Shumkonia mesophila: one gene and its partner. The protein of the gene in region 2 interacts with the protein of the main gene of each other region in a pairwise test. Links are inferred from orthologs where the notes say so. Each region holds a gene or a part of one and is shown on either strand. Other genes may lie near its edges.

Evidence for each region. The genes of interacting proteins can lie anywhere in the genome.
Region 1: the proteins of ODR01_RS17590 (region 2) and ODR01_RS18230 interact in binary tests that used the Escherichia coli proteins (3 or more experiments, as listed by UniProt). The link is inferred for Shumkonia mesophila from one-to-one orthologs.

The regions. Positions count from the first base shown.
Region 1 is NZ_JAOTID010000012.1:99,131-106,637, reverse strand. Bases 2,566-5,426 are described here. They hold ODR01_RS18230 (glutamate-5-semialdehyde dehydrogenase), read right to left. Parts: upstream 4,706-5,426; coding sequence 3,425-4,705; downstream 2,566-3,424. Other genes in these bases: proB (glutamate 5-kinase), read right to left, coding at 4,873-5,426; ODR01_RS18235 (nicotinate-nucleotide adenylyltransferase), read right to left, coding at 2,817-3,428; rsfS (ribosome silencing factor), read right to left, coding at 2,566-2,764. In the rest of the region: ODR01_RS18255 (murein hydrolase activator EnvC family protein), read right to left, coding at 1-256; gpmI (2,3-bisphosphoglycerate-independent phosphoglycerate mutase), read right to left, coding at 258-1,799; 23S rRNA (pseudouridine(1915)-N(3))-methyltransferase RlmH, read right to left, coding at 1,891-2,361; more of rsfS, read right to left, coding at 2,414-2,565; more of proB, read right to left, coding at 5,427-5,997; GTPase ObgE, read right to left, coding at 5,994-7,031; rpmA (50S ribosomal protein L27), read right to left, coding at 7,129-7,389. UniProt on the Escherichia coli protein: Catalyzes the NADPH-dependent reduction of L-glutamate 5-phosphate into L-glutamate 5-semialdehyde and phosphate. The product spontaneously undergoes cyclization to form 1-pyrroline-5-carboxylate.
Region 2 is NZ_JAOTID010000011.1:144,690-150,727, forward strand. Bases 142-3,129 are described here. They hold ODR01_RS17590 (sulfate/molybdate ABC transporter ATP-binding protein), read left to right. Parts: upstream 142-1,086; coding sequence 1,087-2,172; downstream 2,173-3,129. Other genes in these bases: cysT (sulfate ABC transporter permease subunit CysT), read left to right, coding at 142-218; cysW (sulfate ABC transporter permease subunit CysW), read left to right, coding at 211-1,074; fumC (class II fumarate hydratase), read right to left, coding at 2,177-3,129. Outside these bases: more of cysT, read left to right, coding at 1-141; more of fumC, read right to left, coding at 3,130-3,580; ODR01_RS17600 (alpha/beta family hydrolase), read right to left, coding at 3,634-4,248; ODR01_RS17605 (C-GCAxxG-C-C family protein), read right to left, coding at 4,274-4,714; ODR01_RS17610 (SagB/ThcOx family dehydrogenase), read right to left, coding at 4,730-5,323; ODR01_RS17615 (fumarate hydratase), read right to left, coding at 5,387-6,038. UniProt on the Escherichia coli protein: Part of the ABC transporter complex CysAWTP involved in sulfate/thiosulfate import. Responsible for energy coupling to the transport system.

The DNA of each region.
Region 1 (7,507 bases), on a different replicon or contig from region 2:
TGGCGGCGGCGGCGGCGATCATCTCGCGGCGCAGCGTCTGGACTTCGTGGTCCAGGGCCTCGGCCTTGCGCTGGCTGGCTTCGCTTTCCCGGCGCTTTTCCTCGATCGCGCGATCGATTTCCTTAAGCCGGGTCCCCGGATCGCCAAGCCCCTGGGCGGCGACCGGAGCGGCAGCCGATGCCAGGAGAAGGACGGAAATCAGGGCGGTGGCCGAAAGGCCGCAATGCAATCGCCAGCGGGGTGGGGGGCTCGACACCTTATCCGGCGGCGGCTTTGCGCGCGCCCTCTTCAAGAAGCAGCGATCGGCCGGTCATCGCGGCGGGCTGCGGCAGGTCAAGGAAGCGAAGCAGCGTCGGCGCGATGTCGGCCAGGCGTCCGTCGCGAAGTTCCCCGGCCCAGGCGGGCCCGTTGACGAGCACGATCGGCACCGTGTTCAAGGTGTGGGCGGTGTGCGGCTGTCCGGTCTCGGGGTCGCGCATCATCTCGCAGTTGCCGTGGTCGGCGGTGACCAGCAGCACGCCGCCGGCCTTGACGATGGCGGCCTCGACGCGGCCCAGGCAGGCATCCACCGTTTCCACGGCCTTGACGGCCGCCTCCAGGATACCCGAATGGCCGACCATGTCGCCGTTGGCGAAATTGGCGACGATCAGGTCGTACTTGCCCGAGCCGATGGCCTCGACCAGGCGGTCCGTCACCTCGGGCGCCGACATCTCGGGCTTGAGGTCGTAGGTGGCGACCTTGGGCGAGGGCACCATGATGCGGTCCTCGCCGTCGAACACCTTCTCGCGGCCGCCGTTGAAGAAGAAGGTGACGTGGGCGTACTTCTCGGTCTCGGCGACCCGAAGCTGGGTGAGGCCGGCCTCCGACACCACCTGGCCCAGGATGTCCTTGAGGTCGACCGAGGTGAACAGCGCCGGGAAAAAGGCGTCGAGCTCGTCCGAATATTCGGCCATGCCCAGGCGGGCGGCGAAGGCGGGGACGCGCCGGCGCGTGAAGCCGCTGAACGCCGGATCGGCAAGCGCGGTCAGGATCTGGCGCACGCGGTCGGCGCGGAAGTTGGCGACCAGAAGGCCGTCGCCGTCCTTCATGCCGGCGTAGCCGTCGATGACGGTGGGCAGCACGAATTCGTCGGCAATGCTTTCGTCATAGCTGCGCTGGATGGCGCTGACGGCGTCCGGGGCCTGGCGCTCGGCCGCGGCGTCGACCAGGGCGTTGTAGGCCCTTTCCACCCGCTCCCAGCGCTTGTCGCGGTCCATGGCGTAGTAGCGGCCGCTGACCACGCCGACGCGAAGCCCCGTCACGTCGGCGGTGTCGGCCAGGAATTTCTCCATGTAGCCCCTGCCGCTGCGCGGCGGGGTGTCACGGCCGTCCATCAGGGCGTGGACGATCACCGGCACGCCGGCCGTCCCCACCGCGCGGGCCAGGGCCACCATATGGTCCTGGTGGGAATGGACGCCGCCCGGCGACATCAAGCCCATCAGATGGCAGGCGCCGCCGCTTTTCCTGAGCGCCGCGATGAAGTCCAGAAGCGCCGGATTTCTGGCCATCGAGCCGTCGGCCGCCGCCAGGTCGATGCGCGGCAGGTCCTGCATGACCACGCGGCCGGCGCCGATGTTCATGTGGCCGACCTCGGAATTGCCCATCTGGCCGTCGGGCAGGCCGACTTCCAGGCCCGAGGCGTAGAGCCGGGCGCGCGGGTTGGTTGAGGAAATGCGATCCCAGTTCGGCGTCTTGCCGATGGCGATGGCGTTGAAGTCGGTGTCGGCGCGGTTGCCCCAGCCGTCGAGGATGCACAACATCGCGGGACGCGGCCGGGCGCGGCCTGGTTTTTCGGTCAACATGCCTTGAATATAGGTCGAATTGCCGGGGTTACGATAGGGTCTAGCCACTTTATGCCCGATGATACGGATGGCCGGCAAGAATGGACTGGGCGCGGAAGATCTGCTCGGCGATCAGCCCGCGCACCAACAGATGAGGCCAGGTCATCGGGCCCAGTGACAGCACCAGATTCGCGGCCTGGCGCACCGCCTCGTCGAGGCCGTCGGCGCCGCCGATCACGAAGGCCACGTGGCGGGTCCCCTCGTCGCGCAGGCGGCCCAGGCGTTCGGCCAACCCGGCGCTGGTCAGCGGACGCCCCTTCTCGTCCAGCGCCACCACAAAGGCGCCGGCCGGCAGCGCCCCCAGCAGCAGTTCGCCCTCGCGGCGCCGCCGCTCGGGCGCCGCCAGCGGCCGTTTCTCCTCGACCTCGATCAGGACCGGCGGCGGGACGACGCGTTCGGCAAAGCGTTCGAACACCGCCCGCTCGGCGGCGTGCGCGCGCCCTCCCCCGAAGCGGCCGACCGCCGCGATATGAAATTGCATGATCCGGCTCCGCCCCGATGGCGCGTGGGCTTCCGCCCCCGCCCGGCGGGGTTCAGGCGTTGATCTGGACCGTGGACTCCGTGGGGCGGGCGGCCGCCGGCTCGCTCCACATCTTTTCGAGGTTGTAGAACTCCCTCACTTCCGGGCGGAACAGGTGGACGATGACGTCGTGGGTGTCGAGCAACACCCAGTCGCACTGGGTGGCGCCCTCGACGGCGACGCCGGCGACGCCCTTGGTTTTCAACTTTTCCCGGAGATGGTCGGCCATGGCGCCGACCTGGCGCTGTGAGGTTCCCGAGGCGATGACCATGAAGTCCGCGATGCTGGTCTTGCCGTTCAGATCGATGACGACGACGTCCTGCGCCTTGTCGTCATTCAGGGACTGTTGCACCAGCGCGAGCACGTCTGCCGCCGCCGGTGGCTTCTGGGTGCGTCGTGGGATGACCGTTCCTTTCCTATCCGTTGTGATCTGCGGTTCGCCGGGCGCGGATACGGCTGGCTGACGCCCCGTGCAGCGGGGTTCTCAGGAAAACCCAGGCCGGCGGCGTCATCGCCGCCAGATCCGAGGCCCGAGAAGCCAATTGCCGGGCCGCCGCAAATTGCCGGGCCGCGCGCCCGAACCGTGCCTTTAAAGAATACGAAGGCCTCGCGAAAACTGCAATGGGAACGGCGCGAAAGACATCGCGCCAGCGCTTCCAGCGCGGCAACTGCACCAGGATGTCGGCGCCCATCAGCCAGACGAAGCGGAGCCCGGGAAAACGGGCCTTCAGCGCAACCAGGGTGTCGGCGGTGTAGCGGGTGCCGAGTTCCGCTTCGATGGCGCCGACGCGGATGCGCGGATCGGCCGCCGCCCTCGCGGCGCCGGCCAGCCGGTCCTCCAGCGGCGCCATGCCGGCCTGCGGTTTCAGGGGGTTCTGCGGCGACACCAGCCACCACACCTGATCGAGCTTCAGGCGCCTGAGCGCCAGCAGGCTGACGTGCAGGTGCCCGGCGTGGGCCGGGTTGAACGAGCCGCCCAGCAGCCCGACCCGAAGCCCGGCGGGCGGATCGGCCGGGATGACGTTCAAGGCCGAACCTGCCCGGTTCCGCGCACGACGTACTTGAATGTGGTCAGCTGCTCGACGCCGACCGGGCCCCTGGCGTGCAGCTTGCCGGTCGAGATGCCGATCTCGGCCCCCATGCCGAACTCGCCGCCGTCGGCGAACTGGGTCGAGGCGTTGTGCATGACGATGGCGCTGTTCACCCGGGCGAGGAACCGCTCGGCCGCCGCCGCGTCCTCGGTGATGATCGATTCGGTGTGCTCCGAGCCGTACCTGGCGATATGGGCGATGGCGGCGTCGATGTCGTCGACCACGGCGACCGACAGGATGGCGTCGAGGTATTCGGTCGACCAGTCTTCCTCGGTGGCCGGCCCGATGCGGGGATCGGCCGCCCGCGCGCGGGCGTCGCCGCGCAGCTCGCAGCCGGCGGCGATCAGGTCGTCGGCGATCGGCTTTAAGTGGGTGGCCACGGCGTCCCTGTGGACCAGCAGCGTCTCGGTGGCGCCGCAGATGCCGGTGCGCCGCATCTTGGCGTTCAGCGTCACCTTGCGCGCCTTGCCCAGGTCGGCGGCGCGGTCGATGTAGGTGTGGCAGATGCCTTCCAGGTGCTTGAACAGCGGGATGCGGCTTTCCGCCGTGATGCGCTCGATCAGCGAGCGGCCGCCGCGCGGCACGATGACGTCGATGGTGTCGGTCATGGTCAGCATGACGCCGACCGCGGCGCGATCGGCGGTCGGCACCAGCTGGATGGCGGCGGCGGGCAGCCCGGCCTCGGCGAGGCCGGCGGCCAGGCAGTCCATGATGGCGGCCGAGGAATGGAAGCTTTCCGAGCCGCCGCGCAGGATCGCCGCGTTGCCGGCCTTGAGGCACAGCGCCCCGGCGTCGGCCGTCACGTTGGGCCGCGATTCGTAGATGACGCCGATGACGCCCAGCGGCGTCCGCACGCGGGCGATGCGCAGGCCGTTGGGGCGGTCCCATTCGGCCATCACGGACCCGACCGGATCGGGCAGGGCGGCCACGTCTTCCAGGCCCTTGGCCATGGCCTCGATGCGGGCGTCGTTCAGCATCAGGCGGTCGAGCAGGGTGGCGCTCAGGCCCTTCTGCTTGCCGGCCGCGATGTCCTTGGCGTTGGCGGCCATGATCGCCGCGCGGTCTTCGCGGATGCGGCGGGCGGCGGCCGTCAGCGCGGCGTTCTTGGCGGCCGTCGGCGCGGTGGCCAGTTGGGCGGCGGCGGCCTTGGCGGCGGCGCCTATCCCTTCCATCAGAAGGTCGATATCGGCCTTGTCCGTTGTGGCGATGGTCATGGTTCTGTTCTCCGGCGTCCTGTGGCCAGACTGCGGAAAAATTCGCTATTTCCCGTCACTCCCGCGAACGCGGGAGTCCAGAAGCCGGGGGTGAACCTGGATTCCCGCCTGCGCGGGAATGACGTCATGGATATAGCGAGCATTTCATCACTCTCCAGGCGCCGCTCTCAGGTCAGCACCAGGTCGTCTCTGTGGATCATCTCGTCGCGGCCGCGAAAGCCCAGGATGGCTTCGATCTCGCGGCTCTTGTGGCCGAGAATGCGCCTGGCGTCCTCGGCCGAATAGGCGACCAGGCCGCGCGCCACCTCGCGCCCGCCCTCGTCGCGCACGATCACCGCGTCGCCGCGCTCGAAGCTGCCCGACACCTTGGCCACCCCGGCCGGCAGGATGCTCTTGCCGGCATGCAGCGCCTTCAGCGCCCCGTCGTCGAGCACGATGTCGCCGACCGCCTTGAGCGTGCCGGCGATCCAGCGCTTGCGCGCGGTGTGCGGCGTCGCGCCGGGCAGGAACCAGGTGCAGCGCGCGCCTTCCTCGATCCGCTTCAAGGGATTCAGGTGGTTGCCGGCGGTCAGCACCATGCGGCAGCCGACGTTGAGGCAGACCCGGGCCGCCGCCAGCTTGGTGACCATGCCGCCGACCCCGAAGCCGGGCAGCGAGGCGCCGGCCATGGCCTCGATCTCCGGCGTGATCTCGGTAATTTCCGGCAGGTGGCGGGCGTTGGGGTCGGTGTGCGGGTCGGCCGTGTACAGGCCGTCGATGTCGGATAAGAGGACCAGGACGTCGGCGGTGGTCATGGCGGCGACGCGGGCGCCCAGGCGGTCGTTGTCGCCGAAGCGGATCTCGTCGGTGGCCACCGTGTCGTTCTCGTTGATGATCGGCACCGCGCCCAGCTTCAGGAGCGTGTTCAGCGTGTTGCGGGCGTTGATGTAGCGCCGGCGGTTCTCGCTGTCGTCCAGCGTCAGCAGGATCTGGGCGACGGTGATGCCGTGCACGCCCAAGCACTCCTGGTAGGCGCCGGTCAGGCGGATCATGCCGGTGGCGGCGGCGGCCTGCTTTTCCTCCAGCCGCAGCTCGCCGTCGGCGAAGCCCAGCTGGCGCCGGCCGGCGGCGATGGCGCCCGAGGAGACAAGGATCACTTCCTGGCCGCGCGCCCGGCAGCGCGCCACGTCGTCGGCCAGCGCCTGCAGCCATTTCTTGTGGATGGCGCCGCTCTTGGCGACCAGCAGGGCCGATCCGATCTTGACGACGATGCGTTTGCCGGTCGCCAGGTAATCGTTCTTCGCTCCGCTCATGGCACGAACGGTCCTCCGCCTTCCTCGCTGTCCTGGGCCTTGTCCCGGCCCTTGGTGATGAATGCCCGAAGCTCGCGCAGCACCGCCTCGACGCCGAGCCCGGTGGCGCCCGACAGGATGGCGACGGGGTGGCCGGCGGCGGCGGCGAGTGCCGCCGACTTCTCGGCGATGGCCTCCGCCGTCAGGGCGTCGCACTTGTTGAGCGCCAGCACCTCGGGCTTTTCGGCCAGCCCGCCGCCATAGGCGGCCAGCTCGTTGCGAATGGCGCCATAGGCCTCGGCGACGTCCTCGGCGGTGCCGTCGACCAGGTGCAGCAGCACGCCGCAACGCTCGATGTGGCCGAGGAATCGGTCGCCCAGGCCGGCCCCCTCGTGCGCCCCCTCGATGAGGCCGGGGATGTCGGCCAGTACGAACTCGCCGTTATCGACGTGAACGACGCCCAACTGCGGATGCAGCGTGGTGAAGGGATAGTCGGCGACCTTCGGACGGGCGCGCGACACGGCGGCCAGGAAGGTCGACTTGCCGGCGTTGGGCAGGCCGACCAGTCCGGCGTCGGCGATCAGCTTGAGGCGCAGCCACACCCAGCGCTCCTGGCCGGGCCAGCCGGGGGTGGTGCGCCGCGGCGCCTGATTGGTCGAGGACTTGAAATGGGTGTTGCCGAAACCGCCGTCGCCGCCGCGCGCGAGGTACGCGCGCTGGCCGACCTCGGTCATGTCGAGCAGCACGGTCTCCTTGTCCTCGTCGAGGATTTGCGTTCCGACCGGCACGCGGATGACGGTGTCCTTGCCGCCGGCGCCGCTGCGGTTCTGGCCCATGCCGTTTTGGCCGCGGTCGGCCTTGAAGTGCTGGCGGTAGCGGAAATCGATCAGCGTGTTCAGCCCGTCGGCGCACTCCACGACGACGTCGCCGCCGCGCCCGCCGTCGCCGCCGTTGGGGCCGCCGAACTCGATGAACTTCTCGCGGCGGAAGGCCACGCAGCCGTCACCGCCGTCTCCGCTCTTCACGAAGATCTTGGCTTCGTCGAGAAACTTCATTTCCCGGTCCCCGAAAACCCGCTTGACGACCCCCGAATCAAAAAGGGGGAATGGCTGGCCATTCCCCCGCTTTTTTCAGCGAATGGCCAGGGCCTCCTCAGGCTTTCGACGGCTCCACCACGATGTAGGTGCGGCCTTGCGCCTTGTGCCGGAACTTCACCTTGCCCTCGACCTTGGCGAACAGCGTGTGGTCGCGGCCCATGCCGACGTTTTCGCCGGGATGGAACTGGGTGCCGCGCTGGCGCACGATGATGTTGCCGGGCGCCACCAGTTCGTCGCCGAAGTGCTTGACGCCCAGGCGCCGGCCGGCGCTGTCGCGTCCGTTGCGGGAACTGCCGCCTGCTTTCTTATGCGCCATGACCGGTTACTCCTTCGACTTGGCGGGTTTCTTGGCGCCGGCCTTGGCCGTGCCGCCCGACTTCGCCGCCTTGGGTTTGGATTCGCTCTTGGCCTTCGCCGCCGCTTTCGGCTTGGCC
Region 2 (6,038 bases):
CCTTCGCGCGCGGCGTCGGCGAGTACGGGTCGGTGATCTTCATCGCCGGCAACCTGCCGATGGTTTCGGAGATCGCGCCGCTCCTCATCGTCATCAAGCTGGAGCAGTACGACTACGCCGGGGCCACCGCCATCGCGGCCTTCATGCTGCTGGTGTCGTTCGCCCTCCTTTTCGTCATCAACCTGCTGCAACGCTGGAATCGCGCCCGCTATGTCTAGAAGCAGCAAAAGACGTCCCCGGTCCGTCATCTCCGAGCCCGCCTGGGTCCGGCTGGCGTTGATCGCGCTGGCGCTGGTCTTTCTCGGCCTGTTCCTGCTGGCCCCGCTGTTCGTCGTCTTCGCCGAGGCGCTGCAGGGCGGGATCGGCGCCTACGTCGAGGCGTTCACCGAACCGGACGCCCTGGCGGCCATCCGCCTGACCCTGATCACGGCGGCCATCGCGGTGCCGCTCAACATCGTCTTCGGTGTCGCCGCGGCCTGGGCCATCGCCAAGTTCGAGTTCGCGGGCAAGAGCCTGCTCGTCACCTTCATCGACCTGCCGTTCTCGGTCTCCCCGGTGATCGCCGGCCTGATCTACGTTCTGCTGTTCGGGGCGCATGGATGGTTCGGCCCGTGGCTCGTCGCCAACGACGTCGAGATCATCTTCGCGGTACCGGGCATCGTCATCGCCACCATTTTCGTCACCTTCCCGTTCGTCGCCCGCGAGCTGATCCCGCTCATGCAGGAGCAGGGCAACGAGGAGGAGGAGGCCGCGCTGTCCCTGGGCGCCGGCGGCTGGCAGACCTTCCGGCGCGTTACGCTGCCCAACATCAAATGGGGCCTGATCTACGGGGTTCTTTTGTGCAACGCCCGCGCTATGGGCGAATTCGGCGCCGTTTCGGTGGTCTCCGGCCACATCCGGGGCGAAACCAACACCATGCCGCTTCATGTCGAGATTCTTTACAACGAGTACAATTTCACGGCGGCCTTCGCCATCGCCTCGCTGCTGGCGCTGCTGGCGCTGGTGACGCTGGCGCTCAAGACGGCGCTGGAGTGGCGCTACGGCGCCGAGCTGGCGGCCGCCCGCCGCCTGTAGGAAGGATCGCCGATGCGGATCGAAGCCAAGGACATCACCAAGACGTTCGGCGAGTTCACCGCCCTGCGCGCCGTTAACTTGGCTGTGGAGTCGGGCGAGCTGGTGGCGCTGCTGGGGCCGTCCGGCTCGGGCAAGACGACGCTGCTGCGCATCATTGCCGGGCTCGAATTCCCCGACGGCGGCGCCATCCTGTTCGACGGCGACGACGCCAGCCGGCGCACCGTCCGCGAGCGCAACGTCGGCTTCGTCTTCCAGCATTTCGCGCTGTTCCGCCACATGACGGTGTTCGAAAACGTGGCCTTCGGGTTGCGCGTCAAGCCGCGGGAAAGGCGCCTTCCCGAGGCCGAGATCCGCGCCCGCGTCGGGCGCCTGCTCGACCTCGTGCAGCTCACCAATTTTGCGGCGCGCTATCCCACCCAACTGTCGGGCGGCCAGCGCCAGCGGGTGGCGCTGGCCCGCTCGCTGGCCGTCGAGCCCAGCGTGCTGCTGCTCGACGAGCCGTTCGGCGCGCTCGACGCCAAGGTGCGCCGCGAACTGCGGCGCTGGCTCCGCGCGCTCCACGAAGAAATGCATCTGACCAGCGTGTTCGTCACCCACGACCAGGACGAGGCGCTCGAACTGGCCGACCGGGTGGCGGTCATGAGCAACGGGACGATCGAACAGATCGGCTCGCCGCAGGACGTCTACGATCACCCGGCGTCGGCTTATGTCTGCGAGTTCCTGGGCAACGTCAACCGCTTCGACTGCACGATCCGGGGCGGCGTCGCCGTGGTCTGCGACGACGAATTCATGACCGTCAGATCCCCCGGCGTCGTCGAGGGGTCGGCCGTCGCCTACGTCCGTCCCCACGACATCGCCATCTATACGACCAAGGCCCAGCTCGGGCTGCCGGCGATCGTGCGCCACATCGCCGCGGCCGGCCCGGTCGCGGTGGTGGAACTGGCCGCCGAGGGGGTGAAGGCGCCGGTCGAGGCCCTGCTGTCGAGGACCCGTCACCGCGAGCTCAAGCTGACGGTCGGCCAGTCCGTCTTCCTGCGCGCCCAGGCCGCCCGCATCTATCCGGCCGAGCGGCCGGCCGTCGCCGAGGCCACCGTTTGAGCGGCTACTCCTGCGGTCCCAGCATGGTTTCCGGACGCACCCAGGCGTCGAAGTCGGCGGCATTGACGTAGCCGAGCGCAATCGCCGCCTCGCGCAGGGTGGTTCCCTCGGCGTGCGCCTTCTTGGCGATCTCGGCGGCCTTGTCGTAGCCGATGTGCGGCGACAGCGCCGTCACCAGCATGAGCGACTGTTCCATCATATGGCGCAGGCGCGGCGCGTTGGCGGTGATCCCCGACACGCAGTTGTCGGCGAAGCTGCGGCAGGCGTCCGACAGCAGGCCGATCGATTGCAGCAGGTTGTAGATGATGACCGGCTTGAAGACGTTGAGCTCGAAATGGCCACTGGCGCCGGCCACCGTGATCGTCATGTGGTTGCCGATGACCTGGGCGCACACCTGGGTCAGCGCCTCGCTCTGGGTGGGGTTTACCTTGCCCGGCATGATCGAGGAGCCGGGCTCATTGGCGGGCAGCACCAGTTCGCCCAGACCGCCGCGCGGCCCCGAGGCCAAGAGGCGGATGTCGTTGGCGATCTTCATCAGCGAGACGGCCAGAACGTTGAGCGCGCCCGATACCTCGACCAGGGTGTCGTGGGCGGCCAGCGCCTCGAACTTGTTGGGGGCCGAAACCAGCGGCAGGCCGGTGATCGCCGCCGCCTTTTCGGTGAACACCTCGGCGAAGCGCGGATGGGTGTTGAGCCCGGTGCCGATGGCGGTGCCGCCCTGGGCGATCTGGTAAAGCCGGGGCAGGCAGCCGCGCAGCCGGGCGATGCCGGCTTCGACTTGCATCGCATAGGCCGAAAACTCCTGGCCCAGGGTCATCGGCACGGCGTCCATGGTGTGGGTGCGGCCCATCTTGAGGACGTCGGAAAAGGCATCGACCTTGCGCAGCAGCATGCCGTGCAACTGATGCAGCGCGGCCAGAAGCTGGTAATGGATCTGCTCGGCGGCGGCGATGTGCATGGCCGTCGGAAAGGCGTCGTTGGAGGACTGGCCGCGGTTGACGTGGTCGTTGGGGTGGACTGGCGTGTGAGCCCCGAGTGGGCTGCCCAGCACCTCGTTGGCGCGGTTGGCGATGACCTCGTTGACGTTCATGTTGCTCTGGGTGCCCGAGCCGGTCTGCCAGACCACCAGTGGGAACTGCCCGGCCAGTTTCCCCTCGATCACCTCGTCGGCGGCCTTGCCGATGGCCTCGCCGAGCGGGGCCGGCAGTTCGCCCAGTTCGACGTTGGCCTGGGCCGCCGCCTTCTTGACGATGGCCAGCGCGCGGATGACCGACATCGGCATGGGTTCCTCGCCGATCCGGAAGTTCTCGATGGCGCGCTGCGTCTGGGCGCCCCAATAGCGGTCGGCGGGAACCTTGACCGTTCCCATGGAATCGGATTCGGTGCGGAACTTTCCGGACTCCGGCATGCGGGGGCCTCCCTGGATGCGGTTGCGGGTCGCCGTTGACCGATTTTACCCGATTATGCCGCCAAGGCGAACCCGGCAGCGAGGCCGACGGCCTCCCGCCAGTTCTGCGCCTGGGTGCGGCCGGACCGCTGGCGCGGGGTCAGGTCGTGATCGCCGTCCTCGATCCAGCAAAGGCGGATGGCGGCGGAAAGGGGATAGCCGGCCACCTCGTCCCGGCTGCCCAGGGGATCGCGGGTGCCCTGCACGATGAGGGTGGGGGTGGCGAGATCGCCCAGGTGGGCGGTGCGCAATGTGGCGGGGCGGCCCGCCGGGTGGAACGGATAGCCGAGGCAGATCAGCCCGGCGACGCCAGCCTCGTCGGCGACAAGGCTGGCGATGCGCCCGCCCATCGACTTGCCGCCGATGACCAGGCGCTTGGGACCGCCCAGCCGGCCGATCACGTCCAGCCAGGTGGCCAGCAGCACGGCCGGGCGGTCGGGTCCGCGCTTGCGGCCGTCGGCCCGCCTTGCGGCCATGTAGGGGAACTCGAAGCGGGCGACGCGCACGCCGCGTGCCGCCAACCCCTCGGCGAAAAAGGCCATGAAGGGCGAATCCATCGGCGCCCCGGCGCCGTGGGCGAGGGCCAGCGTGACCGGGGCGTCGTCGGGGCCGTCGAACAGGAATTCCATCGGCGGGCGGCCGCGCGGACCGGACCTACAGCAGATCTTCGACGATCTCGGCGGCGGAACGCACGAAGTCGGGGCACATCCGGCGGGTGATCTGCATGTCGGTATTCAGCTTGCGGCCCGCCTCGGTGGACAGGTCGACGCCGATCAGCTCCTTGCAGCCGAGGGTGCCGTGGCGGGCCTTGAACTGCTCGGTGAAGCGGTGCGCCATCTCGTAGGCCTTGGTCTTGGCGTCCTTCTCGCTCTTGGTCAGTTTGGCGGCGCGAATGCCCAGCGTCATGACCGCTCCGGTCACCGCCCCGCAGATCAGGCCGTGCGCGCCAATGCCGGCGCCAAAGCCGCGGCCGGCATTCATGGCGGCGGTTTCGTCGAATCCCACGGCGCTGGCGAAGGCAACCGCCATCGCCTGGCTGCAATTGCATTTGTCAGGCCCGAACAGTTCGACAGCTCTTTCGACCCGTTTCGACATTGGCGTCCTCCCTCTTCAAGCGTTCGGTTTTCCGAACACCATCATGTAGATCGGCTTCTCATTGTCGCCCATGGCGGCCAGGGACTGCAATCTTTGCTCGTCCAGCGCCCCGATGGCCACCGCGCCCAGTCCCAGTGCCACGGCCTGCAACGAGACGTTTTGCGCGGCGTGCCCGGCCTCCAGCAAAACGAAGTCGCGTCCCATGTCGCCATACTTGGCGGTGGTCCGTTCGAACACCGCCCCGAACAGGATGGCGGCGGTGCAGGTGGCGACGCAGGCCTGGTTCATGCAGGCGGCGGCCAGGTCGGCGCGGATGTCGCCGGCCGCCGTCTGGCCAAGGCCGTGGGTCGCCGGGTCGTAGCGGTAGACACCGGCGGCCAGTCCGTCGACGGCGCCGGCGATCAGGTAGGTTTCCAGCGGAAAGGTCGCCCCCGCCGACGGCGTCGTGCGGAACCCTTCGGGCGAGGTGACGCCGGCGGCCGACCACAGAAGCTGCGAGATGTCGGCGAGCGCGAGCGGGGTCGTCGCGTAGGCGCGTATCGAGCGGCGCTCGCGCAGGGCCTGGGCCAGGGGCATGCCCCCTGCAAGCCGGGGCTCGGGAAGTTTCATGGCGTTTCCTCTTATGGTTATCGGGCGGCGGCCGCGATGCGGCCCGCCGCGCCGGGCCGGCCTTCAGCGGGCCGGATTGATCAGTTCGGCGAAGAAGTCGTTGCCCTTGTCGTCGACGCAGATGGCGGCCGGGAAATCCTCGATCTCGATGCGCCAGACCGCTTCCATGCCGAGTTCGGGATACTCGATGCACTCGACCTTCTTGATGCAGTCGTGCGCCAGGCGCGCCGCCGGGCCGCCGGGAGAGGCCAGATAGAAGCCGCCGTGCTTCTTGCAGGCGTCGGTCACCTGCTGGGAGCGGTTGCCCTTGGCGACCATGACCAGGCTGCCGCCGTTGGCCTGGAACAGGTCGACGTAGCTGTCCATGCGCCCCGCCGTGGTCGGCCCGAAGGAGCCCGAGGCGTAGCCGGCCGGGGTCTTGGCCGGCCCGGCGTAATAGACCGGATGGTCCTTGAAGTACTGCGGCAGGCCCTTGCCGGCATCGAGGCGTTCCTTGAGCTTGGCGTGCGCGATGTCGCGGGCCACGATCATCGGCCCCGAGAGCGACACCAGGGTCTTGATCGGATGCCTGGAAAGCTCGGCCCGGATGGCGTCCATCGGCTGGTTGAGGTCGATTTTCACGATCTCATGGACCGGGCCGTGGCCTTCGATCTCGGGCAGGTACTTGGCGGGGTCGGTTTCCATCTGCTCCAGGAAGACGCCGTCCCTGGTGATC